Linked DNA regions of Kordia sp. SMS9. The protein of the gene in region 1 interacts with the protein of each later gene in a pairwise test. Links are inferred from orthologs where the notes say so. Each region holds a gene or a part of one and is shown on either strand. Other genes may lie near its edges. The genes, in order: KORDIASMS9_RS17930 and panC.

Region 1 (15,817 bases):
GGAGTGTCTGAGCATTCCCAAAAACTAATAATTCCAATCTTACTTGTAAATATTATAGATGAAGAGTTTTTACAAGAAGTAGAAAAAGAAATAAAAGAAATAAAAGAAGATCAAATTTCTCAATCCATTAGAATTTTAAATATCACTACATTTAGATCAGAAATGTCACTGTAACAATGCCCAAAAAAACAAAACAAAAAAACACCAAAAACAAAGCCAAGCACACCAAGCTCCTACAACGCAAACTCAATAAAGAGCGTGCGGAGAAAGAAGCTACCAAAGCAAGGCGAAAAGCAATTGTGCAAAAAGCCAACGAAGCGAAAAAGAGTGACGATTGTTGATTGTTGATTGACGATTGTAGATTGTAAAAGTATTTTCGAATAATGAATAATGAATAATGAATAATGAATAACGAATAACGAATAACGAATAACGAATAACGAATAAACTACGCGACCAATAACTGCCACACTGAGCACTCTCATTGAGCGGAGTCGAAATGAACAGCCAAACTACTTTTTAATAAATTTTAGGGTTTCGCTTGCAGTATCGGATTTAATTTCCAAAAAGTAAAATCCACTAGACAAATCATTTACATCCAATTCATAGTTTGGTGTGTAGGTGTTGAGCTGCTTTTGTACAAGCAATCTACCATTCAAATCATACACGAAAATAGTATTGATGTTCTTTTTGGAATTGATCGTTAAAGTATTACGTGTAGGATTAGGATAAATGGTTACTGTATTGGCTTCAAACTCATCAACAGATAAAAGGTTTACAATTTCTGTCGTAGCAGTATTGGTGATGATCGGAGGATTAAAGTCAAAGTAAATAGCAGCCGTTGCATTGAAAATATCTCCTAAGACTACATCGTTTTTTGGTTTTATCTTAAAGGTAATATAGCCATGCGAATTCGGTTCGTCTGTAGTATTATCTGGTAAATAAATACCATCAAAAATGAACTCTATATTGTTGCCATTCGTAATCTCGACACGTCCAGAATGGCTTAGGCTTTGCAATTGCATGGTGGGCCAGTCCAATTTGTCATCTAGTATATGTTCAACTCTAATATTTATAGCGCTTGCGGTTCCTGTGTTTTGAAAGCGGATAATATAATGGAGGTATTTGTCGATGTCTTCCACTAAAATTTCATCACCTTCAAGTACACGAATGTCATTAGGGTCGTACGAACCTATAAGAGTTTGTCGCAAACTGAATATATTATCGCCAGGAGTTTCGTCTCCCGATATTGGATGTATGGTAGCAGTAGATAAGAGTATTTCGCCTATGTTTGTCGTAGGAGGCGGAAATACATTAAATGCTGCATCGATGGTTCTTGTTTCAAACGGATTTAAATTTGTAAAATTAAAAGTTAAGGTATTGGCGGTTTGTGAAGCCACAGTTTCACTAGCACTTAAAAATTGCGTTTTAGAATCGTCAAATTCAAAAGTAATATGTCCACTTAATTGCGTAGTGCCAACATTATTGTACACAATTTGATACGTGGTGTTAAAGCCAGGTCGTGGATCATCAATAGATGGATATATTGTAACATTCAAATCGTTATGCATTCCTGTAGGTGCTATACAAAAGTCTACAGTATCTGTGTTTCCTACGCCTATAAAATTTGATGTTGCTGATGCAGGAGTTACCGTATAATAATTAGATAGTGGCGATACTATGGAAGTAGTATAATTACCTGAATCTGGAAATAATTGATATACACCATTGGTATTCGAAAACGTAGCTAAACTTGTAGTTCCGTCTGTGGTTTCAACCAATATATTCCCCATTGGAAGATCAGTAGCATCACAACCATTGAAATTTACATCCATTGCAATCGTTCCGTTGATTTCATTGGCAACAACACCTACATTTCTATGCCAAGCTATTTTATCATCATCTTGTGATGCTGAAAGTACATCCATATCGCCATCACCATCAAGATCAGCAGCATATACCGATCGTACATTGTTTGTATTCGTAGCAATATCTTGTTGCGAACCAAAAGTACCTTGTCCATCTATATTTTCAAACCAAATTACGGAATCATCGAATATAGTACCAACCAATACATCACCATCACCATCACCATCTAGATCTGTAACATGAATTGAGCGTAGCCCACCTAACGTTGTTGTGATTGCCTGTTGACTTCCAAAAGTAGCTTGCCCATCTGTATTTTCGTACCAAACGATGCTTCCACCTTGAAATCCCGCTAGTACATCCATATCACCATCTCCATCCACATCAGCAGCATACACTGAGGAAGGATTAGTTATGTTAGTACTGATGATTTGTTCTGCACTAAACGTACCTTGTCCATCTGTATTTTCATACCAAGCTATTTTATCATCAACATACGATGCTGAAAGTACATCCATATCACCGTCACCATCCAAATCCGCTGGATATACCGATTGTGCATTATCTGCGTTGGCACTGATGATTTGTTCCGCACTAAACGTACCTTGTCCATCTGTATTTTCATACCAAGCTATTTTATCATCTGATCCAGAAGCGGAAAGTACATCCATATCACCATCGCCATCTAAATCTATTGCAAACACTTTATTTGCACCATTTGCATTTGTAGTAATGATTTGTTGCGGACCAAAGGAGCCTTGTCCATCTGTGTTTTCGTACCAAGCTATTTTATTATCATTGTTGGATGCTGAAAGCAGATCCAAATCACCATCACCATCCAAATCACTTGCATATACCGATCGTACTCTATCTGCATTTGTGGTAATAATTTGTTGTGAACCAAAAGTACCTTGTCCATCTGTGTTTTCATACCAAGCCACTTTGTCATCAAATTCAGAAGCCGTGACGATATCCATATCACCATCGCCATCTAAGTCATTCGCATACACACAACTTGGGAAATTTATTAATGGAGCTATACTTTTTCGACTACCAAAAGTTCCTTGTCCATCTATGTTTTCGTACGAATTTATAACGTCTACCCCAGAAGTTGCCGTAAGCATATCCAAATCGCCATCACCATCTATGTCAGCAGGAGAAAACGAATACGTTCCTGATGAAAATCCTATTAATACTTGTCGATTCCCAAAAGTACCTTGTCCATCTGTATTTTCATGCCAAGAAATCACTCTATCACCGCCACTATTTGGTGTAGCTGAAAGTACATCCATATCGCCATCTCCATCTAGGTCGGTTGAAAATACCCAACGTGTTCCAAACGCTGTCCCTATAACTTGTATACTTCCAAAAGTACCTTGACCATCGGTATTCTCATACCAAGCCAAATTATTAGTGTTATTAGAAGCAGAAATCACATCTAAATCTCCATCGCCATCTATATCACTAGCATAAGTCGATAAGGGATTCGTTGCCGTTGTTGAGATGGTTTGTTGTGGACCAAAAGTACCTTGTCCATCAGTGTTTTCATGCCAAGACACTCTATTATCACCCGTAGATGTTACAAGAATATCTACATCTCCGTCACCATCTAGGTCGGCAAGATGTGCATTAGCTACTCCCCAAGCAGCGGATGAGATCACTTGCGCGTTCCCAAAAGTACCTTGCCCATCTGTATTTTCGTACCAAGCTATTCTGTTACTATCAGAAACTGCAGTAGCGATATCTATATCGCCATCTCCATCTATATCACTTGTATATACCTTACCTCCATTAAATAACAACGTATCTATTATTTGTTCTGGTCCAAACGTGCCTTGCCCATCTGTATTTTCGTGCCAAACTATTCTGCCATTTTGATACCCTGCTAGTACATCCATGTCACCATCTCCATCCAAATCATTTGCATGAAGCTTTGGGTTTCCAAATGCAGAACCAGATATATTTATTGGAGTGCTATAGTTACCTTGTCCATCTATATTTCTATGCCAAACTATATTAAAACCATTATCAGCCGCGGATAGTATATCCATATCTCCGTCACCGTCAATATCAACAGCGTGAACTTCGTCAATATAATAAGATATGGATTCAAAAATAATGTTTTCCTCAAATGCAATTTGTGCATATCCATAATTGCACATGAATAATAGGGTAAGGAATTGTAATTTATATTTCATAGCTGTTTTATGATTTTAACATGTTGAGTGTCTTTTGGTTTCGACACATTTTTAGTCTCATTTTATTATAAAGGAACTTTTACAAGTACTTTAGTGAAAAATATTTTTTAGGGGAATACTCTAAATGTAAATAATTAATTTTAAAAAAGCTTGATGAGCTTATATTTTTCATGTTATTCAAGTCATTTATTTTTTTAGTTAATAGTTATAAAATATCAATTCAACATTGAATAGGAGTTGAGTAATTTTCAAATTTAAGAGTTTAGTCTATGAAAAAAAAAATGAGTACATATATTAACCAGTAACCTGCAACAAAAGATTTATGATTGTAGATTTACGATTTTTGATTTAAAAAGTATCTTTACAAAGAACAAAGAACAAAGAACAAAGAACAAAGAACAAAGAACAAAGAACAAAGAACAAACAACCGACAACGGAGCAAAGCGACTATCCGATAACAACTGAAGCAAAGTGTAAAATATAAAACTCAAAATACTAACTGAAAAATTAATTTTCCAGCAACCAGCAACCAGCAACCAGCAACCAGCAACCAGCAACAAAAGATTAACGATTAACGATTGACGATTTTTGATTTACGATTGTAGATTGTAAAAGTATTTTCGAATAACAAACAACAAACAACAAACAACCCAACATCTAACACCCACAACCGCAACACTGAGTGGAGTCGAAGTGCAAACAATTCATAACTTCTAAATCAAGTAAATCTACGCTTTTCCTAAAAAAAACATTTAGTTACATTTGATACACAAATTATTTAAAAACTAATTCATTATGAGCAATCCAATTCAAGGTCTTTTAAATCAAATCATTCAAGGGCAGTTACCGAAAATTAATTCTGAAATTCAAGGAGTCATTAAGAGCAATCATTTAGATCCATGGGGGCAAGTAGCACATGGAAATGATACGCTCGGTTCCATTAATTTAGGTATTTGTCATGCTTCAGTTGTAGCGAGTTATAACATCCAAAACATGACTGGGTTAAGCTCTTTTAATATTCATCAGTTAGAAATTACATCTGTTCAACAAGGAATAAACCCAAATGAGTTAGTAGGAACGGTAAACATGATTGCATCATTAAGTAGTAATATTTCGAGCCATTTAGGTGGTAGTTTACAAGCTAGATGTGGTTTTTTACATCCTAGAGTTGGAATTGGCGGTAGCGCTAGTGTAAGTGGAGTAACAGCTGCTGCAACTGGAACTTTTTCTGCCAGTGTTGATGGAAGTAAAGTATGCCTAAATACTATTGCGCTTAGTGCTGCATCAGTTAATTATGGAAATGTAGATGTATCAATTGGTGGGTTAGGAATCTTTAATAAATTTATAGGAGTATTAACTGATATGATTTCTGGATTGTTTAAAGGACAAATACGCGGAGCAATCTCCAGTGCCATAACACCAATTATTAATAGGGAATTAGATAATGTAATGCCTCAATGTGAGAGTTTATAGCTGTTTAATTCTGTACTTTGATTTACAAAAAAGTTTCTCACCTGAGAAACTTTTTTTGTTTCATGGTCAAGACCAAAAGGTGAAAATTATAAATGTTAACTGCTAAATTTCAAATTAAAAAGTATTTTTGAATAACACTTCGAGAGGCTTAGTGTAAACAGATTACCAAATAAACGAATAAACAGCTAACGAAGTTTAGTAGTGTATAAGTTTAGACTATGAAATAAATATAAAGTAAATAACTCAACTGACAACGGAGCAAAGCGACCAACCGACAACAACTGAAGCAAAGTGTAAAATATAAAACTCAAAATACTAACTGAAAAATTAATTTTCCAGCAACCAGCAACCAGCAACCAGCAACCAGCAACCAGCAACCAGCAACCAGCAACAAAAGATTAACGATTAACGATTTTTGATTAACGATTGTTGATTGTAAAAGTATTTTCGAATAACGAATAACGAATAACGAATAACGAATAACGAATAACGAATAACGAACAACAAACAACCGACAACCGACAACCATGGAACAAATCGACATCCTAGACGAACACGGAAAACCCACAGGCGAAATCCTTCCCAAACGAGAAGTACATCGCCATGGACATTTTCATGCGTCCACACATTTGTGGTTGTATACCAAAACGGGAAAAGTCGTGTTGCAATTACGTGCGGCGATAAAACCGAATTTTCCAAACTGTTGGGACGTTTCTGTAGCGGGACATATCAGTGCAGGAGAAACAGCGTTGCAAACCGCTGTCCGTGAAGCAGCAGAAGAACTCGGAATTAATGTACAAGCTTCGGATTTACAACAAATAGGACAGTTCCGAATCGACTACCAACATGCAGAAGACTACCGCGATCGCGAATTCATCACCATCTTTGCTTGTGAAATAGAAGACAAGCCTTTACAAGCAACACTCCAAGAAGAAGAAGTTGCGGATGTAACACTCATTCCTTTAGCACACCTAGAAGCAGAATTAACAGATTCAGAACTTGCTAAGAAATACGTTCCGTTCAACAAAGCGTATGCAAAAGAGGTGTTTGCGAAGTTGAATGAATTGTTTTTTTAGTATTTAGATTTTAGAATTGAGTAGTTAGTATTGAGTATTGAGTATTGAGAAGTTTCAAAGAAAAAATCAATAACAGCAACGTCACTGGAGGAAGCAGGACGTGGCAGTCTGTGTATCATAGTACAATATGTTTTTTGAAGTAACAGATTACCACGTCGCTATTGCTCCTCGTAATGACGGATTCAATGGGTTTCTGAGTTTATAAGTTTATCAGCTTACGTTTTGAAGTGCTGTCAGTGTTGAGATTACGGAGCCGTCAGCTCGAGTGATTTTCTGTCATTGAGCGTAGACGAAATGAAGAAAATCGTATCGAGAACAGCTTTGAAATTCCAAGTACATCTCGATACAAATTTGCTGTGTAAATCCACTCGATGTGACGATTGTACTAATAAAGATGTAGAAGCTTTTTGAAACGCCTTTGCGAGACATTGTCACGGCAATTTGTGACTTCAAATAGCAATTGTGTTTTACAATATACAGATTACTACGTCGCTATTGCTCCTCGTAATGACGGATTCAATGGGTTTCTGAGTTTATAAGTTTAACAGTTTACGTTTTGAAGCAAAAAGGTAGTTTTTAACCTTACAAACAACAAACAACAAACAACAAACAACAAACAACAAACAACAAGCCTAAAAGTGCGTTAGCATGGTCTAACTTCTAAAAGCAAAGCGCGTCCAAACTACATCATCCCTGAAAAGAAAATTGCATTCATCAACAATTTATTTGTTCCATACCAAAATGCTCTAAAGTTGGTGTTGTCCGTAAAAGCAATCACGCGTCCGCCGCCCATTGTAGAGGTTTGAAAAGGAACAGTATTTTTCAAATGCTCCAAATTTTCTTCAGAAATATAACCGCTTAATAAAGGCGATTCTGTATACTGAATTGGATTGTTGTAACTTTTCTCATGCGGATTCACAAAAATAGTCGTGTTGCGAAACATTGGCAATTCATTATTTAAATAGCCAAAATTAATTGGATGCGAACGGTCAATCTTGGTATTAAAAATAGCACCACCAATTACTTGTGCGCCGTTATGATCTCTGCGTTGTGCAAATGAAACATTTTTTGCGTCAATCTCCGTTTTCTTAATATCGAGCTTCATGAAATTGTTGGAGTTCAAATACCGAACTGAATTTCTATACGCAATCAACGTTCCGCCATTTTTTACCCAATCTTTAAGTTTGTTGGTGATGTCTTTTTGTAGTGAATATACATTCGGCAAAATAATATGTGTATATTTTGACAAATCCATATACCCAAAATTACGTGCATCTAGCTTGGTCAGCGGAATTTCATAACGCTGATCGAACAAATGCCAAATTTCACCCGCATCATACGAAGTAACATTTTCACCAATAATCATGGCAACTTTTGGTTGAATGATCGCTTCAAAATTATTACTTCCCAAATCAATGCCTTCGGTCAAACCAGAAGAAACTGCCGTAATGTTGAGGTGACTTTCTTTTGCAATTGTTCGTAAAAATGTACGCATTTCTTGCAAATTCAACTTCTGATTCTGCACAGGCACCATAATCGTTCCATAATCATACGTCACGCCTTCCAAAGTAAAAGGTTGCATCGCTACTTTGGCACGCAAACCTTTTGCTTTAATTTTTGCCAAGGCTTTTGGCGAATAGTATTCGTTCCATTCAAATAAAAAGGCATAGTTTCCAGTTCCTTGCAAGGTTCCTGTGGGTGCTTTTAAGTCGTTAATTTCACTTCCTGCATTGTTCAAAGAAGACAATTCATCATACGAAACATTGAACGCCAATGGAAACGTCCATGCAGAAATATCGTAAAATAAACTGTCTTGAAACTGTGTGCGCTTCTCAAAAATGGCATTAATCAAACGGTGTTGACGTTGATTTTTTGGTACAATATAACTTGTACCTTTCTTGTATTTGGTATCATTTACAGAAAAATCATTCTGTATTTCGTGTACTTTAATTTGGTGACGCTTTAAAATTTCGGCTAAATGATATGCTTTTGCCGCGTCTTTCTCATCCCCAAAAATATAGGCTTTTGCGTTTGTTCGCGCCGCTTCTTTTCTTGCATTTCCATAGAATTGACTTTGATATCGTAGAATAGTCGTGCGCATATTTTTGGCAGCTTCGAGCGTAGACAATGCCGCTGTGAATTGATTTCGAATGGCAAACGGAAAGGTGATGACACCATTTTCACTCTCCTGAATGTGTCCGCGGGCACTTCCTTGCTCAAATAAGATTCCGATACTTCCGTTAATGTCTGGGAATGTAGAGCCTTTTCCATAATAAAAATCGTCAAAACTCTCTTCGGTATAGTATAAAGAACCAATTTTGTCAAAGGCTTTTGCATGATAGGTTGCAATTTCTTTGGTTAAATCTTGATTCATTTGTGGCGTTAGTGGATGCGTACGTGATGGAATTCCAGGTTGAAAGAAGAAGGTAGAATTTGAGCCCATTTCGTGGTGATCTGTCAAAATGTTTGGCATCCAATTGTGAAAGGTTTCAATACGCGCTCTCGATTCTGGCAATTGTACAGGCAACCAATCACGGTTCATATCAAACCAATAGTGATTTGTACGTCCGCGCGGCCAAGATTCGTCAAACTCTCTGTCTTGCGGATCGCTGATTAAATGTTTGCTTTTGTGCATGTTTACCCAACCTGCAAAACGTTGCAACCCATCAGGATTAAATGATGGATCTAAAAGAATTACGGTATTATTGAGTAAGTTATAAATTTGATCGCCTTCGGCAGCAGCCAAATAATAGGCGAGTGCCAATGCTGCATTACTACCACTAGCTTCATTTCCGTGAATGGAAAATCCTTGATATACCACGATTGGCATGTTGGACACATCTTTATTTTGTCCGTTACTTTCCGTCAGTGAGAGATGTTCTTTGCGGATATTTTCGATATTTTGATGATTTGCAGGCGCAGTCACTGTCAATAGTAAAATAGGACGATCTTCAAACGTTTTTCCGCGATCTTCTATCGTAATTCGATCCGAACTAGCCGCCAACGTTTTCATGTACATCACCAACTTGTCATGCGTTACATGCCATTTTCCTACTTCGTGACCAATTACACTTTCAGGTGTTGGAATCTCTTTATTATACGTAACATCTTGTGGTAAATAATACGAGAGTGAAATTTTTTCTTGTGCATTCATCATAAAAAAGCTCATGAAAAACACAGAAAGGATTAGGTTGGAAAATCGAAACATTTGTTTTTTTTTGGATTGGTTTAAAACACAAAAATCAACTATTTGTTGCCCAATTCAAAACGGTTACACTGTATTTAACAAAAATATGCTTTGAAATTATATGGTTTTCAGTTGTGAGTTGATTTCGTTTGCTTTTTTAATGATGGATTCAATAAATTCTATCAGCGATTAATATATAGTTAAAGTCAATCGTTATGTAGGCTAGTTTAATCTTCTTTTAAGTTTCGAGAAGTTTAGTTAGCCTGAAATTTTAAGAATAAATTTCTTTATTTTTTCTTTAGACATATTTTTAACTTTTGCTTTGTTCTTACTGTAAAAATTTGAAAAATAAAAATCGGTCCATTCTGCGTCTTCAGATGCATTCAGCATTATCATTACAAAGCTTTCATCATCGTATTGAAACACATATAATCCTGTAGAATTGTAAAACACTGCTCTTTGTAATTCTTCGCTTGCCTCTTTTTGGTATGTGTATGTTCCTGGTATGCATTGCTTACATGCAGCTATTAATAATAGTTTGGCATTATTATGCTGCCCATATTCAAAAATTTTGGTATTGGCACCTCGCTCTGCTTCCAATACATAATAAGTTCCGTTTATTTTATCAGTTGGTACAGCACTTTGAGAATACAATTGAAGTGAAAAAAGAAGTAAACTACTGTATATTAGGATCGTTTTCATGAATAAATTTTTAAGATTAGTAATGCGATGGGTATATAGAAATGTGGTAAGAATTGCCTTGACGGATGGTGTGTAGTATGTTTCATCTAAAAACCAACTCGCCAAACCAATTTTAGGAACTGGTTTGGCAATGATTTTTATTTAATTTTTGATAAATTTTTTAGTCAAGACATTACGGTTCAAACTAATTATTTTTATGAGATAGATCCCCGAATTTAGATTTGAAATGTTAATAGTAGTCGTTTTTGCTTCTACTACTTTCTCACCTAATAGTGTGTAAATTTCTATTGTCTCAATTTGTTGATTTGATTCTATGTATAAATTATTTTTTGCAGGATTGGGATAGATTTTAATTTTATTGTTACTATTAAAATCATCTACACTCAAACTACTACAATCGGCACTGTAATTGGCAGAAGCATCTTTAAACCAACTAGAAGACGGAGGCGTAAAACCAGTATCAATTTGTATACAACTGAGAGCAGTATTGTTTGTAAAATCGGCTAATGTAATTGCCACATTGTTGCCATTAGCTACGTTTACGGATGCTAAATTGGAGTTGTCGTAAGCTTCAACTTCGCCTAATCCAGAATTATTTGATAAATCTAAATCCGTGATTGCTGAATTGTCAATACTAATTCTGAATAGATTAGCATTAGCACTAAAATCTATGGTTTGTAAACTTGGATTCCCTGTCGTGAAAAAGCTATCTAAACTAGGATTTGCACTTAAATCAATGGATGACAAGTTATTCTCTCCTATTGAAAGAGTTGCTAATAACGTATTTTGGCTAACATCTAAAGTCGTAAGGTTATTTGCAGCAACATCTAGGGTTTCTAAAGCAGTATTTTGGCTTATATCTATACTTGTTAAAGCATTATTTCTTATACTCAAAAAAGTCAATGCCGTATTGTTTGAAACGTCTATTGCGGTTACTAATGATTGTCCGTCTAATAATATATAAGGTGTACTGGTAAAAGCTTCAATTCCTGTTACATTACTGATGCCATTGGCAACATTACTATTAAGAATTAAATGTCCTGTGTATGCAGATGCTTCTGCGCATTGTATTTCACCATCACCATTGGTATCAATGACACTGATATTAGCCCCAGTTATGGTACTTCCATGATTTAGTAATGCAGTTTTGAAAATAGGATCAGGGATGTTTACAACACAGGTTGGCACATAGGTATAGATGGTATTGTTTGTTCTATCTGATATGTATAACGTATTACCAACTTGTCTTACATCTGTTGGCAAACTCAAACCTGTCGCTACTGTTTGTGGTGTATCGTTAACAATCGTTTTTGATACCGTTTTTAGAACTCCAGGACTGCGGTCTGTATAATAAATTAAGTTATTAACGATTTCTAAACCATGCGGATCATTCCCTAAATTAGTATTTAAAGTACTTACTGGATACGCGGGATTGGAGGTGTCAATATGTAATAATAAACCAGCACGTGTGATTATGTAAATTATGTCACCTTCGTTTAGTATTCCAGAGATTATTTCGTTGCCTAATGCTGCGACAGCATTAAAACTATCTGTAGCACTATCATACAAAAGTAATTCTTTTGGACCGCCACCACCACCTATAGTTTCGGCTGTTATATACATGTCTGTTCCGTTAACAATGGTTATATAATCTGGGTTTCTACCATTTAGATTGTTTCCTAAAAAAGACTGTGTGAAATTGTTTGTGTCCCAGCTTATCACGAAATCTGAGTTCTCATCGGTAAAGTAAATAATATCATTCTCCACTACGAAACCGTCGGCAAACCCTGTACTTGCACCAACAACAGCATTGTCAGTGTTTTGTGGAAGAGAATTCCAAACTCTAATTTCAGCGTTTAATCGTGCATACAGCAATCCATTACTTTCTTGTAACGATCTTGGCGGCGTAGGTAAATTATCAAATGTTGTGACTTGTGACCAAGAAATAAAATTGGTGACTAGTAAAATGAGAAGTAATTTAGTTTTCATAATAAATTTATATGTTACTCGATAATCGAGATTTAAAATGCTCCGACACTTGCGTCGAAATGTTTAAACAGTTTTTATTGAATGCTTCGTGGGCTTGCCTTGAAGTGTTTGACTTTGAGACAAATATCTCAGAGTAAAGAGCGTTTTTATTGAGTTTTTTTCTGAAAGTGATGTAGATTTTTCTATACCTGTTATTTCTTTATAAATTGTTTGGTAATACTGCCTTTTTCAGAATTAATTTTAATAAAATACATACCTGATTTTAGTTGTGACACATCAATCGTTGTTGGTGAATCTCCAATCATTATTTCCTTTCCTAAAACAGAGAAAATACTAAAGGATTTTATGGTAGTGTCAGCCGTCACATGTAATTGATCAATAACAGGGTTTGGAAAAACGGTAAGCTTAGTAGTGTCGAAATCGTTTATACTTAGCGTATTATCGACAATAGCATACAATTCTCCTGCGCCGGGTGCATAAAAAACTTGATTTCCTATGACTTCAACAGCGCGCGGAAAATCTACAAATGTATTCCCAGACGGCGGTATGGTTGCCAAAGTAGTTACGGCATTCGTAGTTCTGTTTAAACGCTTTATTTTGGCACCTTGAAAAGTACCGTAGTGAATGTAGTTTGCAGAAACTTCTATGGCTACAATTTCATCTATATCAGTATGTACAATCTGCGGTGTGGCTGTGGCACTAGTTAAGTCGATAGCATATAGGTTTGTATTATCGCTGGTGGTATAATACAAGGTATCGTTAAGCACTTCAGCATCCCATAAGACACTAGGTATGTTTAAGGTTTGTAATGGTAAGAATAATTCTAAAGTAGTACTATTACCAATGTTAGAAGCATAAATAAAGTTATTTTGATAAAATACATGGTTGTGAATACCCGTAACTGGTAGCCCAGAGACAATAGTAGGTGTCGTTGGTAAGGCTTGATTCAAATCTATATCATAAAAATCGATGTTTGATAATCCACCATTAACTCGAAGTATATTTTGATTAAGTGCAAGATTTGCTACTCCTGGAGACGAACCTATAAATACTTCTTGAGCACTTACAGAAGACTGAGTCGTATTTAACGATAAAATAGCTTTTCTAAGAGGAAATGTCCCAGTGTTTGAATACGCTCCAACACTTACGTATAGAGTTGAACCAGATGTAATAATATCCCTAACCTGACCGTTATTACCATTAGCACCAGGGATTGTATAGTAAACCTGTTGTGCTGTAACTGAAAGAGTTAAAAATAGTTTTAGTAAAAGTAATTTTGTTTTCATTGTGAATTATTTTAAAAATTTGATGCAACAAAAATGCCTCTGTTACAAGGCATTCTGGAAGTATTCTTTCTGAAAGTGGTATATTTTTTTCTGAATAAGTATAGGTTACAAATCCTTAAAAGCTGTGTTGATTATATGCATGCTTTTATCGGTCATGATGACTAGTGTTTAGCATACAATTTTTCATACTTTTTATAAAGTATTCCTCTAATTTAAACTTACGGTTCGTATTATGTGTGAATTCTGAGACTTCAACACCACTTCTGAGGCTTATCATTTTATTGTTACATAATATTCTACTATTCTCAAACCGACGAAAATTCCAAAAGCAATGATAAGTTTTGCAAAAAATTTTGCTTTCGGTTGTTGAGTTCTATGTGTTTCTAATAATGTTTTTATACTTCGGATTAACTTTTCTCTATTCAGCCACAAAATAATCAAGATGAGTACTTGATAAAGAATGGCAGCTTTCAAAGCACCAACATGAACTCCGAAGTAAATGTCTTGAAAAATAACATTGATTAATATACTAGATATCAACAAACATCCAAGAAGGCGTGTTTTTTTTATAAGAATGAGAATTCCGCCAACTACTTCAAAAACTCCCAATGTAATAGCAAATGGTTGGGAATACCCGTAAAAAGCCCACATTAATTCAAATCCGGTCATTTCAGATACCGTTTTGTCAATTTCGGCAGCTCCTTCAAATTGAAATAATTTGGCACAACCATAAATTAACATTGCAAGTACAACAACCCAACTTATTGCATTTTCAAATATTTCAATTTTATCTTTTTGGTTGAAATTCATTTTTTAGTTGTTTTTTGTTTGGAGATATAACAAATAATTAATTGATTGTTGCCGAAGAGCCACATGAACTATTTGCACTGTAAAATTGATACGCTTTTGCGCCTTTTTTATCGCTAAAAAAGTAATACAAATCGCTTCTACAATCAGCATTAGCTTGTCCTCCTGCATTGATTTTAGTATTGCTAAAGTTGTCTATTGAGGAACTAATCCATACAGTGGTTTTTTTGTTGTTTGTAACGCTTAATGAAGTTCCTGCATTAATTCTAGCCCACTTACGTCTATTTTCAACTTCCTTGGGCGAATTGTAAATTGAATCGTTATAACGTTTTACGAAGTCTTTTCCCTCTTTTCTAAATTTTTGAATAGCAGCAATATTTAGCTTGTCTTTAGAACTTAGTTTGTAAGACTGTTGCTTCGCTCTCATGCTCTTTTCATAATCGTTCACTAAGGTTTTTATATCGAGATTTCGCAGATATTTCTTTTCTGGGCTACTAGACATTGAACCTGCTTTCCCAATATTTTTTACTCGTTTTAAAAAGCCTTTCTTTTTAGATTTTTTCTTTCCGTTATTATCTACTTTCATAGACTCTGGACGTTTTAAAACATAAGCTTCCCATAGACTCACAGGTTTTAAAATATGATCTTTATCTACACTAAATTTATACATAGATCCATCAATCATGGCATAAGCCTCTGTATCGTATTTATGTTTCATCATTTTAGTTATAGGGTAATGGTCGGCTCTGCCATAGTTTTGTACTTCATCAAAACCAAAAAGATATTTTCCCGTTTGCACATCAAAGGCTTTAAACCCAATAGGAATCCCTTTTATCTCAATAAGCTTTATGTTTACTTCAGCTCCTTTTTCACCAGGTGTATATACTTCTGAAGTGGCATTATACCTGTAATACGTGCAATATATTGCATCGTTGCCATTGGCTTTTAACTGTTCGTAGAATGTTTGTTGCGCATAACAACTTAACGTTGATAAAAATGCGAGTAAAGTAATTTTAATTGTTTTCATCTGTAAATACGTTTTGTATAACACAAAAATGCCACATAGTTGTGGCATTTTTGAAAATTTATTTCTGAAAACAATCTGTTTTTTGCTAAATCATATTTAAGTGTTAAATACTTCTTTAATCACCAACATAAACTCATCTCGTTTATCTTTTGATATTGGGATGGTTTTATTATTACTCATAATCAAATGCTGCCCATCTCTTTTAG
Region 2 (15,732 bases), 3.4 Mb from region 1 along the record:
TTTTCAATTTGCTCTAAGTTGAGTTGTAATTCTTGAACGTACGGATCTACTAAAGAATCGTCTTTTATTTTACGAACTTTTACTTTTTTACCTCTACGCACAATTGCCATTTCTTCATCTTCCAAATAAATCGCATTGTTGGTATATTCAATAAAAGGAGTGGCATCAGAAGCAATGAAAAATTCTTCGTCTCCAATTCCAATGACTAACGGACTTCCCAAGCGTGCTACTACTATTTCGTCTGGTTTTTTTTGATCAAACACCGCAATTGCATACGCTCCAACGACTTGATTTAATGCGATTTGCACTGCTTTTCCAAGCTTTACATCTTCATTTTTCTTTACATCTTCAATCAAATTTACCAATACTTCTGTATCCGTATCTGAATGAAATGTATAGCCCCTATTGATTAATTCTTGCTTTAATGGCTCGTAATTTTCAATGATTCCGTTGTGAATGATTACCAATTCACCCGAATTTGAATAATGAGGATGTGAATTTATATCGTTTGGTTCTCCATGAGTTGCCCAACGCGTATGTCCGATAGCTAACGATCCATCTATTGAAATTTCTTCTTTGACACGATTTTCTAAATCAACTACTTTTCCTTTGGTTTTGGATAGCTTGATGTTTTTACCATCGTATATTGCGACACCTGCACTGTCATAGCCTCTGTACTCCAGTCTTTTTAATCCTTTCAGCACCACAGGATATGCTTCTCTGTGACCTATATAACCTACGATTCCGCACATAGTTTCTTCTTAATTATTGATATTAATTGCTTTCTGGTATTGTGTAAAAAATTTCCAGCCTTAATCTTTTGTCTTCTGGTACCGCTGGCGTGCTTCCATACAATACGGTTCCAAACGGATGCATGACAGAGATAATTGGGACAAATTCCTCTTCTGTTGTACTTGTTTTTATTTCAGCCGGACCTATAAAGTTTAAGTCTATATGGGATGATACCACCAATCCGAGTTTCACATTGGATGAATCTTTTCGAATAAGGTTGTTCATATGTTCTGTAACCCTAATTTTGTATTGTGTTGCTTCTCCTTCATCATCACGTTCCAAGATACCACCGTATATTCCTTTTGATAATGATGGAGATGCAGCATTTACAGTTTCATCTTCAAAATAATCAAACAACGGGAAATTGTCAGTCATATTGTATAAATAAATACGTTGTGGATCTTCCGCACCTTCAACCTGTTCGTTATTATTTACATAAAACACTAAATTAGCATCGTTGATCAACCAACCGTTTTCTCTAATTTCTTCCAACTGATCAGCAACACCATTGTTATCATTATCAGGGCCGAAAAGCTCAATGACTGCCATAGAACCTTCGCCACCTTTTAAATACAAGTTATCTTCCGTTGCTGTTACATCCTGTGTAAATGTAGGCGTGCTAAATGAATTTATGATATTTGCGGATGATAAGCTTAGGTTAAATTTCGCTTTTTCAGTTTCAACCGTATCGTCAGAATCGTCTGTATTTCCTTGCGTATCAACTTTCTGATAGGTATAGTTAACTTCAATAGTAGCATTTTGAAGATCTAATAATTGTAATGCTTCCGTGTTTTCAGTAGTAATATGAATACCTCTAAATAAGTCTTCTGCCCTAAATACATTATTATTGGATAGCTTTATGCTTCCTTCATTGTCCACAATTCTCTCCTGAAAGAAAGCTGCGTCTAACGGCACACGAATTCGTGGCGATAATGTTTCTTCTATCACTGGATCGCCATTTTCGTCTAAAACTGCTGCTCCGTTAACATCGGTTTCTTCTATCTCTATTTGATTAAGATTTATTTGGAAAGCCGTATTTTCATAAAGTGTTTGTCCAACACGGTTTGAAAAATCTTCATCCGAATAATAAATTTGTGGCAAACCATCTTCATCAATGGCTCTTAAAAAATACGTGAGTTCTTGAACGCGTAATGTAAAAGTCTGTTCTAGATTTCCGTAAAGAGAATCTACCTCAACTTCCGTTTCTCCGTCGTCATTAATGGTGCTTGTACTGAAGTATGGAATGTTCAACCAAACTTCCGTCACCGTTTCCATTTCCTCTGTATCTGTTAAATCTTCGTCCTCTTCTGCTTGACTAAAATCACCAAACTCAGGATCGCCTGCAAATAAACTTGCTTGTATCGTTAAGCTTGAAAACGTAGTTCCATATACAGGATCTACATTTTTACCCAATTGATACACGGGTAATGCGTTTGCTTGCACTGCTCCAATACGTTTGTTGTATGCACGTACTTCGGAATCTGCAAACAAATCTGTTGTAAAATTATTATTTTCAATAATTTCGTCTCCAACAGTTCTAAACTCATCATCACAAGCTACAAAGCCTAGTACCAATAAAAGTACAACTAAGCCACCTGTAAGTGTCTTTTTAAATTTGTTCATAAGTGTAATTTGTTAACCTTAATTTAAAACTTTTGTGTTGTAAAAATCTGTGTAGGCATCTGCAAATTCTTCTCTGTTTTTATATTCAAGAACTGGCTTTTCAAGACCGGTGAGATATTCTTGAACATCCGCAGGAATTTCCTCAGATGCAATTACTACGGCATCCGAATGATCCACAGCAACTTTTAGAAGGTTAGAGTAGTTTGGTTCAGCAAGTATTTCTACAGCGCCATCTCCAATATTATCAAATTTGATTTTATTGAGCATTTCTGCATCTAAAGTTCCGTCAAATTCTTGTTTGTAAACAGAAGTAACAATTTTACTATCTGTAAACAATGGTTCGTCTTTGTAATATTTACGTAAGTATAAAGGCAATAAAGAAGCCATCCAACCGTGAACGTGAATGATGTCTGGTGCCCAATTTAATTTCTTTACAGTTTCAATCACACCTTTTGCAAAGAAAATAGCGCGTTCGTCATTGTCTGGAAAAAGATTTCCTTCTTCATCTGTAAACGTAGCTTTGCGTTTAAAGTATTCTTCATTGTCAATAAAATATACTTGTATTCTTTCTTTAGGTATAGAAGCTACCTTGATAATCAATGGCATATCCATATCATTGATTACTAAATTCATTCCCGATAAACGAATTACTTCATGCAATTGATGTCTTCTCTCATTAATATTTCCAAAACGTGGCATAAATATCCTAATTTGCCCACCTTTGCTATTAACCATTTTTGGTGCTTCAAACGACATGGAGGAGATTTCAGTCTCTGGCAAATATGGTACTACTTCAGATGAAACGTATAAGACTCTTTTATTATTCATAAAAATACTTTTCCTTTAATAATTCAGCGTAAAACATGCAAAATTACAAAAATTATGCAGATTAACAGTAATATATTAAGTTTGCAAGCTGTTAATTTTTTCAAAATGACTACATTCTACACCCAAAATACACTAAAAAATTATGTCCAAACAGAGAAATCTGCTGGAAAAACTATTGGATTTGTTCCCACAATGGGCGCATTGCACAAAGGACATTTATCCTTGGTAAGGAACGCTATGACTGATAATGATATTGTATGTGTAAGTGTTTTTGTGAATCCTACGCAGTTTGACAACGCCACCGATTTAGAAAAATATCCACGTACCTTAGAAGCCGATGTAGAATTATTAAAAACTTTAGGAAAAAACATTTTTATATACGCTCCTAGCATAAAAGACATCTACGAAACGGACGTTGAAGCAGAAAAATTTAGTTTTGACGGTTTGGAGTTTGAAATGGAAGGAAAATTCAGAACAGGACATTTTGACGGTGTTGGCACCATTGTAAAAAGACTGCTTGAAATTGTGACGCCACACAAAGCGTATTTCGGCGAAAAAGATTTTCAACAATTAATGATCATCAAAAAACTCGTTTCCAAATACAAGATTCCTGTAGAAATTATTGGTTGCAGCATATTCCGTGAAGCTTCTGGCTTGGCAATGAGTTCTCGAAATGAACGTCTTTCTGACGAAGCAAGAAAAGAAAGCGCTTTCATCTACAAAACGCTTTTAGAAGCCCAAAAAAAGTTTGGCACAAAAAGTGCTATGAAAGTAAAGGAATGGGTTCAGAAACAGTTCAATAAGCATCCGTTACTTACACTGGAGTATGTTGAAATTGCCAACATCAAAAACTTGAAAACTGTCAAACGCAAATCTAAAAACGAAACGTATCGCATCTTCATTGCTGCTTTTATTGAAGACATTCGACTAATAGACAATGTAGCATTGAATTAAAAACTTTAAAATCATTAACTTTGCCCCATGCAAATACACGTAGTAAAATCAAAAATACATAGAGTAAAAGTCACAGGAGCTGATTTAAACTATATTGGAAGCATCACTATTGATGAAGACCTTATGGACGCTGCAAATATTATTCAAGGAGAAAAAGTTCAAATTGTAAATAATAACAATGGCGAACGCCTTGAAACCTATGCAATTCCAGGTCCTAGAGGAAGTGGAGAAATTACCCTAAATGGCGCAGCAGCACGAAAAGTAGCCAAAGGAGATGTCCTTATTTTAATTACCTATGCCATGATGGACATTGAAAAGGCGAAAAAATTTAAACCTGCATTAGTATTCCCAAACGAAGCTGACAACACACTTACCTAATTGAAAATAAAAACATCTAAAATATTAAAAATACTACTCCCATTACTATTGGGAGTTTTTTTAGTTTGGTATTCTTTGTCCAAAACACCACTAGAAGAACTGATAGAACATTTTAAAAAAGCAGATTATACGTGGGTGTTTTTGGGTGTTTTCTGTGGAATATTAAGTCACCTTTCTCGAGCCTATCGCTGGCGATTTATGCTAGAACCTTTAGGCTACAAACCGAAATATGGAAACAGCATCATGGCAGTTTTTGTGGCGTATTTGGCAAACTTAGGCATTCCACGATCAGGAGAAGCTTTGCGCGCATTAACACTGACAAACTATGAGGACATTCCGTTTGAAAAAGGATTTGGAACCATTGTCGCCGAACGTGTTGCCGACTTAATTGTATTGCTGTTCGTCATTGGAATTACACTTTTTATGCAGTTTGATTTTATCTGGGATTTACTCATGAAAAAACTCGATCCCACAAAAATCACATTACTGCTCATTGCTGCAATTGTTGGCGGAATAACTTTGATCATTTTTATCAGAAGAGCCAAAAAAGGCATCGCACTCAAAATAAAAAACTTTATCATTGGCGTGTTTGAAGGTGCTACAAGCATTCTAAAAATGAAACGCAAATGGGCATTTATATTCCACACGCTCTTTATTTGGGCAATGTACATCCTAATGTTTTATATCACCATGCTTTCGGTAGAAGATTTACACGGCAACGTTCCTTTAGGTGCTGTTTTAATAGCGTTCATCGCAGGAAGTTTCAGTATTGCTGTCACCAATGGCGGAACAGGTGCATATCCGTTGGCAATTGCAGCAGCTTTTTCACTATTTTACATAGAACGAACTCCTAGTGAAGCATTCGGTTGGATCATGTGGGCTTCGCAAACCTTGATGATTATAATTTTAGGCGGATTATCTTTTCTGTATTTGCCTATTTTTAATCGCAAAAAAAATCTTTAACTTGTGAACCCAAACCAACCTATCCACAACATGAAAAAGTATCTCATGCTATGTTTTGCGTTTGTATGTTTTTCCACCATCCATGCGCAAACTACTCTTGAAAAAATAAAATCCAAAAAACTAAATGAAACCCGCGATGTACAATTGTATGTTCCAGAAGATTATTCTGACGACAAAGTATATCCAATTATTGTAGTGTTAGATGCACATTATCTGTTTGAAAGTGTCGTTGCCAACTCAAAATATTACAGCTATTGGGACGAAATGCCAGAATGTATTGTGGTTGGTATCAATCAAAACAAAACAGAAGATCGAGCAAATGAATGCGCCTACAATGATGCTAGTGGCTTGCCAGAAAAAAAAGCATCTCAATTTTTTGAATTTATCGGAATGGAATTAATTCCGTTCATCGAAAAAAATTACAATACTGCTAATTTTAAAATGGTGGTGGGACATGATCTCACAGCAAATTTTATAAATTATTACTTGTTCAAAGAAGTGCCATTGTTTGATGCGTATATCAATCTCAGTCCCTATTTTGCTCCAAAAATGGAAGATCGAATCGTGAAACGCTTGGAAGAATTTGAAACGAAAAAATTCTACTACTTAGCCACTTCTGATGAAGACACTAAAAAAGAAGCCAAACGAATCAGAGGTTTCAACGAATCGCTCAAAACGCTCAAAACGCTCAAAAACGAAAACATTTTTTACTATTACGATGACTTTACAGAAGCCAATCACAACTCGTTAGCGGTTCAGGCAATTCCAAGAGCAATGAGTAAAATATTTACAATCTATCGTCCGATAAGCGTTAAAGAATACAAAGAAAAAATCGTCACGCTAAAAACATCTCCATACTTGTATTTAATGGACAAATACAAAACAATTAAAGACCTTTTCGGATTTGAAAAGCGCGTGACTGTAAACGATTTTATGGCAATTTATGCGGCTGTTCGAAAAGCAAAAAACAATGAAGATTTAGAACTTTTAGCCAAACTAGGCAAAAAAGAATATCCTGATACTGCACTATTTCATTTTTTTATGGGCGAATATTATGAAAAAATTGGAAAGCCAAAAAAAGCATTACGCATGTATCAAAATGGTTTTAGTATGAGTCCAATAGATTTCATCACGAAAGATTTAATGCTCGACAAAGCAGACAAACTTAAACAAGACTTCGGTTGGTAATATGGCAAAAGTAAAAACGACCTTTTTCTGTCAAAACTGTGGCACACAATTTTCAAAATGGCAAGGACAATGTTCTTCCTGCAAACAATGGAATACGATTGTGGAAGAAGTCATTCAAAAAGAAGTAAAAGCCAATTGGCAACAACAAGAAAAAGGGCGTACTACACGTGTTGCAAAACCAACATTGGTTCACGAAATAAGTTCGGCTACTGAAAAACGCTTACCAACGACCGATCAAGAACTGGACAGAGTTCTTGGTGGCGGCATTGTACCTGGATCGTTAATTTTGCTCGGTGGCGAACCTGGCATTGGAAAAAGCACCTTGTTGCTTCAAATTTCCTTAAAATTGCCCTATAAAACCTTGTATGTTTCTGGTGAGGAAAGTCAGAAACAAATAAAAATGCGTGCCGAACGCATCAGTCAAAAAAGCTCCAATTGTTTTGTGTTGACCGAAACCAAAACACAAAATATCTTCAAGCAAATTGCAGAAGTCAAACCTGATATTGTCGTCATTGATTCCATTCAAACCTTACATTCAGACTATATTGAATCGTCTGCGGGAAGCATTTCACAAATCCGAGAATGTACTACGGAATTGATCAAATTTGCCAAAGAAAGTGGCATTCCTGTATTTTTGATCGGACACATTACAAAAGATGGAAATATTGCGGGACCTAAAATTTTGGAACACATGGTCGATACGGTTTTACAGTTTGAAGGCGATCGAAATCATGTCTATCGAATTTTACGTTCACTAAAAAATCGTTTCGGTTCTACCTCCGAATTGGGAATTTACGAAATGCTCTCCGATGGTTTGCGCGAAGTCAGCAATCCGTCCGAAATCCTCATTTCACAAAATGCTGATGAACTCAGCGGAACCGCCATTGCAGCTACTTTGGAAGGTGCACGACCGTTAATGATCGAAATTCAAGCGTTGGTGAGTACAGCTGTATACGGAACGCCGCAAAGAAGCACCACAGGCTACAATGCCAAACGTTTGAATATGTTGTTGGCCGTGTTGGAAAAACGCGCAGGTTTTAAATTGGCCGCAAAAGATGTTTTTCTAAATATTACAGGCGGAATCAGTATTGATGACACTGCGATTGATTTAGCCGTGATTGCTGCCATTCTTTCTAGCAATGAAGATGAAGAAATTTCGAAAACCAATTGTTTTGCTGCGGAAATCGGATTGGCAGGGGAAATTCGTCCCGTCAATCGAATTGATCAACGTATTTTAGAAGCTGAAAAACTAGGGTTTACCACATTTTTTGCTTCCAAACACAATAAAATCTCCTTGAAAAACACCAAAATAAACATCGTACTCATCTCAAGAATTGAAGATTTGGTAGCAAACTTATTTTAGAAAAATACTGCATTAAAGCTATTGCGAGTCTGAGACTCGCAATAACGTTTGAAATTTTAATTATACTTTGGAATTCTAAGCAGCAGGATTTGGAATTTCATTATGAATTTCGTTGATCGCATCCAAAATTTCTTGTGACAATACTACATCAATACTGGCAATATTTTCTTTAAGTTGCTCCATTTTACTGGCTCCAATAATATTTCCTGTCACAAATGGTTGTTGGTTGATAAACGCTAAGGACATTTGCGCCAAACTCAAACCGTGTTTTTGTGCTAAATCGTAATATTTTTGCGTAGCTTTTGTTGCTTCTTCGCCGCTGTAACGTGCAAATCTTGGAAATAACGTTAAACGTGCATCTTTGGGCAATTTTCCACCCAAGTATTTTCCTGAAAGTACACCAAAAGCCATCGGAGAATACGCCAACAAGCCAACGCCTTCTTGCATCGCGATCTCGGACAAGCCAGAATCAAAACTTCTGCATAATAACGAATATGCATTTTGAATCGTGACCATACGTGGCAATCCTTTTTTGGATTCTTCCAAATAGCGCATGGTTCCCCACGGTGTTTCATTGGAGATTCCTACTTGACGAATTTTCCCTTCTTTGATCAATTCGTCCAAAGTAGCTAAACTTTCATGAAAATTGTATTCCCACGGATCATTTGGATTGTGATTGTAAATTCGTTCTCCAAATGTGTTTGTAGTTCGCTCCGGCCAATGCAATTGGTATAAATCTATATAATCGGTTTGTAAGCGTTGCAAACTTTTTTCTACCGCATCTTTAATAGCTGCTGGTTTGAAACCTGTTGTACGAATGTGCGCTGTATAATCACCTGGACCAGCAATTTTTGTTGCCAACACCACTTTATCACGATTTCCTGATTTTTTAAACCAAGTTCCGATAATGCGTTCTGTTTCTGCGTAGGTTTCTGCGGTTGCGGGCACAGGATACAATTCGGCAGTGTCAAAAAAGTTCACACCTTGTGCAAAAGCGTAATCCATTTGTTCATGACCTTCGGCTTCGGTGTTTTGATTTCCCCAAGTCATGGTTCCTAAGCAGATTTTGCTGACTTCAATATCCGTATGTGGAATTTTTGAGTATTTCATTTTCTTTTTTTTGTTTTTTGTTTCACAGCGCTTCTCGATACAAAATTTCTTTGAAATTTCACTCGAAGTGACGTTTGGTTGTTATTTTTCTTTTTCGGTTTTTTTAATTTTCTTTTTTTGTTTGATGTGCATTAAGGATTGAGCTATTGTTGGAGCTCTTTTGTAAAGTGGATTCCTGCCTACGCAGGAATGACAGTTTACAAAAAGCGACTAGCGAAAGCCTGACCTCCATTTTTCTTGGAGGAAATGCCCAAATTATTATTTTCATTTTACCATATTGACTTCCGATAGATTTCCGCCTTCATCTCGACTGCGCTCGATGTGACACGCGAAATGCAAAATTAAGCTTCTATTTCGACCAAAATTGGACAGTGATCAGAGTGTTTTGCTTCGGGTAAAATGGTAGCTCTTGTAATATTGTCTTTTAACGGTTCGCTCACCATGTTGTAATCAATACGCCAGCCTTTGTTGTTGTTTCGAGCGTTTGCGCGATAACTCCACCAACTATAGTGATGCGGTTCTTTGTTTAAGTGACGAAACGAATCAATGAATCCGCTGTCGATAAAACTTCCAATCCACGCGCGTTCTTCGGGTAAAAACCCTGAAACACCTTTCATTTTTGGGTTGTGAATGTCTATTTCTTCATGGCAAATATTGTAATCGCCACACACGACTAAGTTTGGAATTTCGTTGCGCAAATTCGTCAAATATTCTTTGATTTCGTCCATGTATTGAAATTTGAAGCTGAGTCGCGCATCGTTAGTTCCCGATGGCAAATACATGCTCATGATGGAAATGTTATCATAATCGACACGCAAGTTGCGTCCTTCAAAATCCATCGTTTCAATGCCCGTTCCGTATTCCACATGATTGGGTTCTTCTTTACACAAAATTGCCACGCCGCTGTAGCCTTTTTTTTGTGCGCTAAACCAATAATGATAGTTGTAACCAGCTTCTTCAAAAGCTTCCAAATCGAGTTGTTCTTTTTGTGCTTTTGTTTCTTGAATACAAACTACATCAGGATTGGCTTGTTGCAGCCATTCGAGGAATCCTTTTTTGATAGCAGCACGAATTCCGTTTACGTTGTAAGAGATAATTTTCACACTTGTATTTCTTTATTTTATGAAGTTGAAAATTCGTCAAATCGCATCAAGTTCGGTTTCTCTTAACAGTAAACAATCACTTGTGTGAGATTCTGGATCAAGTCCAAAATGACGCCTCTTCAGACTTTTTATTGTATTTGTACTATTCTTTGTGATAAGAAGCAAGGAAAAAACTATTCCTCTTCGTTATCAGTGAGTCTTCGTTCTAGTTCGGCTTGAAATTCTTCCATGACAGGTTTTACCGTACTTTCTGGAAGATCCGCAATGCGAATGTACATTAAACCATCAACCGCATTATTGAACAACGGATCTACGTTGAACGCAATGACTTTTGCATTTTGCTTTACATATTTTTTGATCAGTACTGGCATACGCAAACTTCCTGGTTCTATTTCGTCAATGATTTTATCGAACTTGTTTAAATCAGCTTCCGTTTCATCGAAAATAAAGTCTTTGTCAGCATCTTTCAGTTTGACTTTGAATTCTTTTTTAGGGTGAATGTATTGCGCAATGTATGGATCGTAGTAATGCGATTTCATAAACTCAATCATCAATGATTTGGAGAAGTTTGAAAACTTGTTACTGATACTTACGCCACCAATAAGATATTTGTGTTCTGGATGACGCAAGGTTGTGTGTACAATTCCTTTCCACAATAAAAATAATGGCATTGGTTTTTGCTGATATTCTTTGATGATGAATGCGCGTCCCATTTCAATGGATTGACTCATCATTTTGTGTAATTCTGGTTCAAAACGGAATAAGTCTTGCAGATAAAAACCATCAATACCGTAGTTTGCATAAATCTGACTTCCTAAGCCCATTCGGTATGCACCTGCAAGTTTTTTTGCTACGCTATCCCACAAAAACATGTGATGATAGTAGTAGTCAAATTTATCTAAATCAATCGCTTTGTTGGTTCCTTCCCCAATTTCACGAAACGTAATTTCACGAAGTCTTCCCATTTCGCGTAATACATTCGGTATTTCGGAAGCTTCTGCTAAAAATACTTGATAGTTTTTACTCGTGAGCAAATGGTGTTTTTTAGATAGACTTTCAACTTCTTTTTGAATGACTTCCGCAGAAACTGGCGTAATAATTTGCTTTGGTGATTTTGGAATTTTTAAAGATGTTGGTACTTTACTCAACAAGTTTTGCTTTTCATACGTGTTGGATAACATGTATGTTTTTTTGCGAAGAAACTCTGTAAAATCTGCCAAGCTCTCATGTTCATTTTGTGCTTTTACGGAAATTGGCTTTCCAATTCGCACTTTAATGACTCTATTTTTTTGAGTTAATAGTTCTGATGGCAATTTTGCTGTTCTGAACGTGTCACTAATTCTTGCAAGTCTGTAAAAGAAGCGACTATTTTTTGCGTGAAAGTAGATTGGTACGACAGGAACTTTGGCTTTTTGCACCAATTTCATGGCAGCTTCTTCCCAAGGTTTGTCTACAATTAATTTCCCGTCTTTATAGGTTGAAACTTCTCCTGCTGGAAAAATACCTAATGGTTTTCCTTCGCGCAAGTGCATGATAGATTGTTTGAAACCTGCCAAACTTGATTTGACGCCTTTGTGATCTTCAAAAGGATTCACAGGCATTACGTAGGGTTTTAATGGATCTACGCGATGTAATAGGAAATTTGCAATGATTTTGTAGTCTGGCCGTTGCTCTACCATAAGTTTTAGCAACAAAATTCCGTCAATTCCACCAAGTGGATGATTGGAAATGGTTACATACGCACCATCTTTGGGAAGACGTTTCAAATCTTCCTCTGGAATTTCAAATTTAATCTTATACTCATCTAATAGCGCATTTAGAAATTCTAAATCATCAAGATGTTTATGTTTGTCATAAATTTTGTTCACATCAGATATGCGCAATACTTTCATCAAAACCCAACCTACGAAGGTTCCGATAAAGCCATATTTATCTAATTTGACAGCTTTTGCAACTTCTTTAGCAGTTACCAATCCCATATATTTACTTTAAGGCGAATTACAAATATAGGAAAACAACCTTAATTAAAGTCATTTATTTCACAACTAGCTGAATCGTTTGATCGGCGCGCTGTTCTAACAGAATTTCTTTGTCTTTCTGTAAACCCTCAATCGCTGATTCTGTAAAGTGTCGGATGGTATACAACGACACATTTTCATGATGTGTAACTTTGAATTTTGAACGCAGCGTTTTGAGCAATTTTTCTAATTTATTAAACTTATTATCCACACATACCGAAAAACTAATGGCAGAGTTTTGAATTACGTCTACTTTCATCTTGCAATCGTGTAGTAATTTGAAGATTTCACTGATGTTATTTTCTACAATAAAAGAGAAATCTAACGACGAAAGTGATATCAATACTTGATTCTTTTTCACGATAAAACACGGAACATTTGGGTTAATTCCCGAACCTTTTGCCACCGCAGTTCCATCTACTTTTGGGTTTAGGAACGACTTTACAAACAACGGGATTTCCTTGCGTTGTAAAGGTTGTAATGTTTTTGGATGAATGACCGATGCGCCGTAAAATGCCAACTCAATTGCTTCCCGATAAGAAATATTGTGTAACAATTGCGCATTTTCAAAATAACGCGGATCGGCATTTAACACACCAGGAACATCTTTCCAAATGGTAACACTTTCTGCATTTAAACAATACGCAAAAATGGCCGCTGTGTAATCGGAACCTTCACGACCGAGCGTTGTGGTAAAGTTATTGGGATCGCTTCCTATAAATCCTTGTGTAATGTTGAGCTTATTGCGATTTACTTTCTGCTTGATGTTTTCCTGCGTCGCTTCCCAATTGACTTTCGCATCACGGTAATTTGTATCGGTTTTGATCATTTCGCGCGTATCAAGCCAAGTATTTTCAATGGAAATACTGTTTAAATACGCACTCACGATGGTGGTGGAAATTAATTCTCCAAACGACACCAATTGATCGTACACATAGTTGTAATCTGGCGATTTGTTTCGTCCTAAAAAGCCTTGCATTTCTTCAAAAAACCGGGTTACTTTTCCAAAAATCGGATGCTGTTCGTTTGGAAATAAATCCAACAGAATTTCATTGTGATATTTGGCAATTTCTTGAATAGACGCTTGTAATTCTTTGCTTTCTTCAATGTAGTTTTTGATGACCACTTCAATAGCGTTTGTAGTTTTTCCCATTGCAGAAACTACGATAAGTGTATTGTCATAACCAACTTGTTGCAAGACATTGACCAAGTTTTTAACACCATTCGCATCTTTTACAGACGCTCCACCAAATTTGAATATTTTCATAACAAAATTTTATTTTGTTGTTCCCGCGCAGGCGGGAATCAGTTTTATTTTTTAGATCAATTATATTTTCAAAGTACTTCTCGATACAAAATTTTATACTAAAATTTCACTAGAAGTGACGAGTTGTATTCATAATTACTGAATTTTCAAATTAAACAGCACACTACAAAAGAAACAGATTGCTTCGGCTATCGCCTCGCAAAGACGTTTCAAACATCTCAATACTCAATACTAACATCTCACATCTTACTTTCCAAATACTTTCCAATACCGCGTTCATCCAATTGTACCACATGCCAATCGCGCATAACGTTTGCTCCGATGTGTTCGTAAAAATCAATCGCTGGCGTGTTCCAATCTAGCACTTCCCAACTAATGCGTTTAACGCCCAATTCGTTGCCAAATTTAATGACTTCCCGTAACAAATTGCCACCAATTCCTTTGCCGCGCGCTTTTTCGCTTACAATTAAATCTTCTAAATGCAATACTTCGCCTTTCCAAGTAGAATAGCGCATGTACACCAGCGCAATTCCTAGTACTTCTTCAGCGGTTTCTGCTACAAAACAATGAAATTTAGGATGTGCTTCAAAACCATCTTTTCGTAAATCGTCGGGCGTAATGATGACAGCATCAGCTTCTTTTTCAAAGATTGCCAACTCATTAATCAGTCGGAAAATAGCAGCTACATCTGTAGCAACGGCTTTTCGGATGGAATAGTTCATATATTTTAAAATTTACACAAAGGTAACAAGGGAAATATTATAATTTTTACGAAAACGTTATAGTTTTACAAAATTACCGATATTTGTGATCTAAGAAACAAAGTATACAACATGGCGAAAAAAAATCAAACTTTAGGAGAGTTTATTATTGAAAATCAAGCTGAATTCAAATATTCTTCTGGAGAGCTTTCCCGATTGATCAATTCCATACGACTTGCGGCAAAAGTGGTGAATCATGAAGTGAATAAGGCTGGATTGGTAGATATTATCGGCGCGGCTGGTGACACCAATATTCAAGGTGAAGACCAGCAAAAGCTAGATGTATACGCCAATGAAAAGTTTATTCAAACCATGAGCAACCGAAATATTGTTTGTGGAATTGGCTCGGAAGAGAACGATGATTTTATCGCAATTAATAGTTTGGACGAGAACAATCAAAATAAATATGTCGTACTGATTGATCCCCTAGATGGTTCTTCTAATATAGATGTAAATGTTTCTGTGGGAACTATTTTTTCGGTATACCGAAGAGTGACTCCTGTGGGAACACCTGTTACGATTGATGATTTTCTACAAGAAGGAAATAAGCAAGTGGCGGCAGGGTATGTCATCTACGGAACGTCTACCATGTTGGTATACACCACGGGGCACGGTGTCAATGGTTTTACCTTAAATCCTGCGATTGGAACGTTTTATTTATCGCATCCAAACATGCAATTTCCAGAAACGGGACGCATTTATTCTATCAATGAAGGGAATTATGCACATTTCCCGCAAGGTGTGAAAGATTATATTAAATATTGTCAAAAGGAAGAAGAAGATCGTCCGTATACGTCGCGTTACATTGGTTCGCTGGTCTCAGATTTTCATAGAAACTTGATCAAAGGCGGTATTTATATATATCCACAAACTTCGAAAGCACCTGACGGAAAACTACGATTGTTGTACGAGTGCAATCCGATGGCTTTTTTAGCGGAACAAGCGAACGGCCTAGCTTCCGATGGTTTTCAGCGCATCATGGATGTTAAACCTACAGAGTTGCATCAACGTGTTCCAATTTTTTGTGGCAGTCGTAAAATGGTAGAAAAAGCCAAGCAGTTTATGAAGAACTCGTAGGAAAGTTACTCGCTTTCACAAAATTTGTTACTTTTGTTAAACCTGAGAACACTAAAACACTTCTACATACATGGCTACAAAAGGAGAAAATACCAACGATGCTGATCAAGCAAATCCGAGCATTACAGATCCTTCTACAAAGATTGAAGCAATTAAGAATTTAATTTTTGGAGAAAATATTCAAGAATATAATTCTGAGTTTGACAATATCAAAAATGATATTCTTTCCAAAAAGAAAGCACTTGAAAACTTGATTGAGGAAGTGCGTTCTGAATTGATTCAAAATATTGACAATTTAAGTACAGAC

The links.
Region 2: the proteins of KORDIASMS9_RS17930 (region 1) and panC interact in binary tests that used the Escherichia coli proteins (3 or more experiments, as listed by UniProt). The link is inferred for Kordia sp. SMS9 from one-to-one orthologs.

Annotation. Positions count from the first base shown.
Region 1 is NZ_CP031153.1:4,215,843-4,231,659, reverse strand. Bases 4,983-7,838 are described here. They hold KORDIASMS9_RS17930 (NUDIX domain-containing protein), read left to right. Parts: upstream 4,983-6,064; coding sequence 6,065-6,613; downstream 6,614-7,838. Other genes in these bases: KORDIASMS9_RS17925 (M14 family metallopeptidase), read right to left, coding at 7,296-7,838; KORDIASMS9_RS17935 (hypothetical protein), read left to right, coding at 4,983-5,537. Outside these bases: KORDIASMS9_RS17950 (hypothetical protein), read left to right, coding at 1-174; KORDIASMS9_RS23750 (hypothetical protein), read left to right, coding at 177-341; KORDIASMS9_RS17940 (T9SS type A sorting domain-containing protein), read right to left, coding at 513-4,064; more of KORDIASMS9_RS17935, read left to right, coding at 4,860-4,982; more of KORDIASMS9_RS17925, read right to left, coding at 7,839-9,821; KORDIASMS9_RS17920 (hypothetical protein), read right to left, coding at 10,059-10,502; KORDIASMS9_RS17915 (T9SS type A sorting domain-containing protein), read right to left, coding at 10,644-12,491; KORDIASMS9_RS17910 (T9SS type A sorting domain-containing protein), read right to left, coding at 12,683-13,777; KORDIASMS9_RS17905 (MauE/DoxX family redox-associated membrane protein), read right to left, coding at 14,051-14,587; KORDIASMS9_RS17900 (hypothetical protein), read right to left, coding at 14,625-15,611; KORDIASMS9_RS17895 (LytTR family DNA-binding domain-containing protein), read right to left, coding at 15,708-15,817.
Region 2 is NZ_CP031153.1:772,938-788,669, forward strand. The notes cover bases 2,502-5,272. They hold panC (pantoate--beta-alanine ligase), read left to right. Parts: upstream 2,502-3,348; coding sequence 3,349-4,197; downstream 4,198-5,272. Other genes in these bases: KORDIASMS9_RS03535 (glycogen/starch synthase), read right to left, coding at 2,502-3,243; panD (aspartate 1-decarboxylase), read left to right, coding at 4,225-4,575; KORDIASMS9_RS03550 (YbhN family protein), read left to right, coding at 4,576-5,272. Outside these bases: glmS (glutamine--fructose-6-phosphate transaminase (isomerizing)), read right to left, coding at 1-752; KORDIASMS9_RS03530 (DUF4270 domain-containing protein), read right to left, coding at 775-2,415; more of KORDIASMS9_RS03535, read right to left, coding at 2,434-2,501; more of KORDIASMS9_RS03550, read left to right, coding at 5,273-5,538; KORDIASMS9_RS03555 (alpha/beta hydrolase), read left to right, coding at 5,569-6,726; DNA repair protein RadA, read left to right, coding at 6,728-8,089; KORDIASMS9_RS03565 (NADP(H)-dependent aldo-keto reductase), read right to left, coding at 8,165-9,199; KORDIASMS9_RS03570 (exodeoxyribonuclease III), read right to left, coding at 9,541-10,302; KORDIASMS9_RS03575 (GNAT family N-acyltransferase), read right to left, coding at 10,476-12,281; KORDIASMS9_RS03580 (aspartate kinase), read right to left, coding at 12,337-13,587; KORDIASMS9_RS03585 (GNAT family N-acetyltransferase), read right to left, coding at 13,827-14,309; fbp (class 1 fructose-bisphosphatase), read left to right, coding at 14,421-15,425; KORDIASMS9_RS03595 (fructose 1,6-bisphosphatase), read left to right, coding at 15,496-15,732. UniProt on the Escherichia coli protein: Catalyzes the condensation of pantoate with beta-alanine in an ATP-dependent reaction via a pantoyl-adenylate intermediate.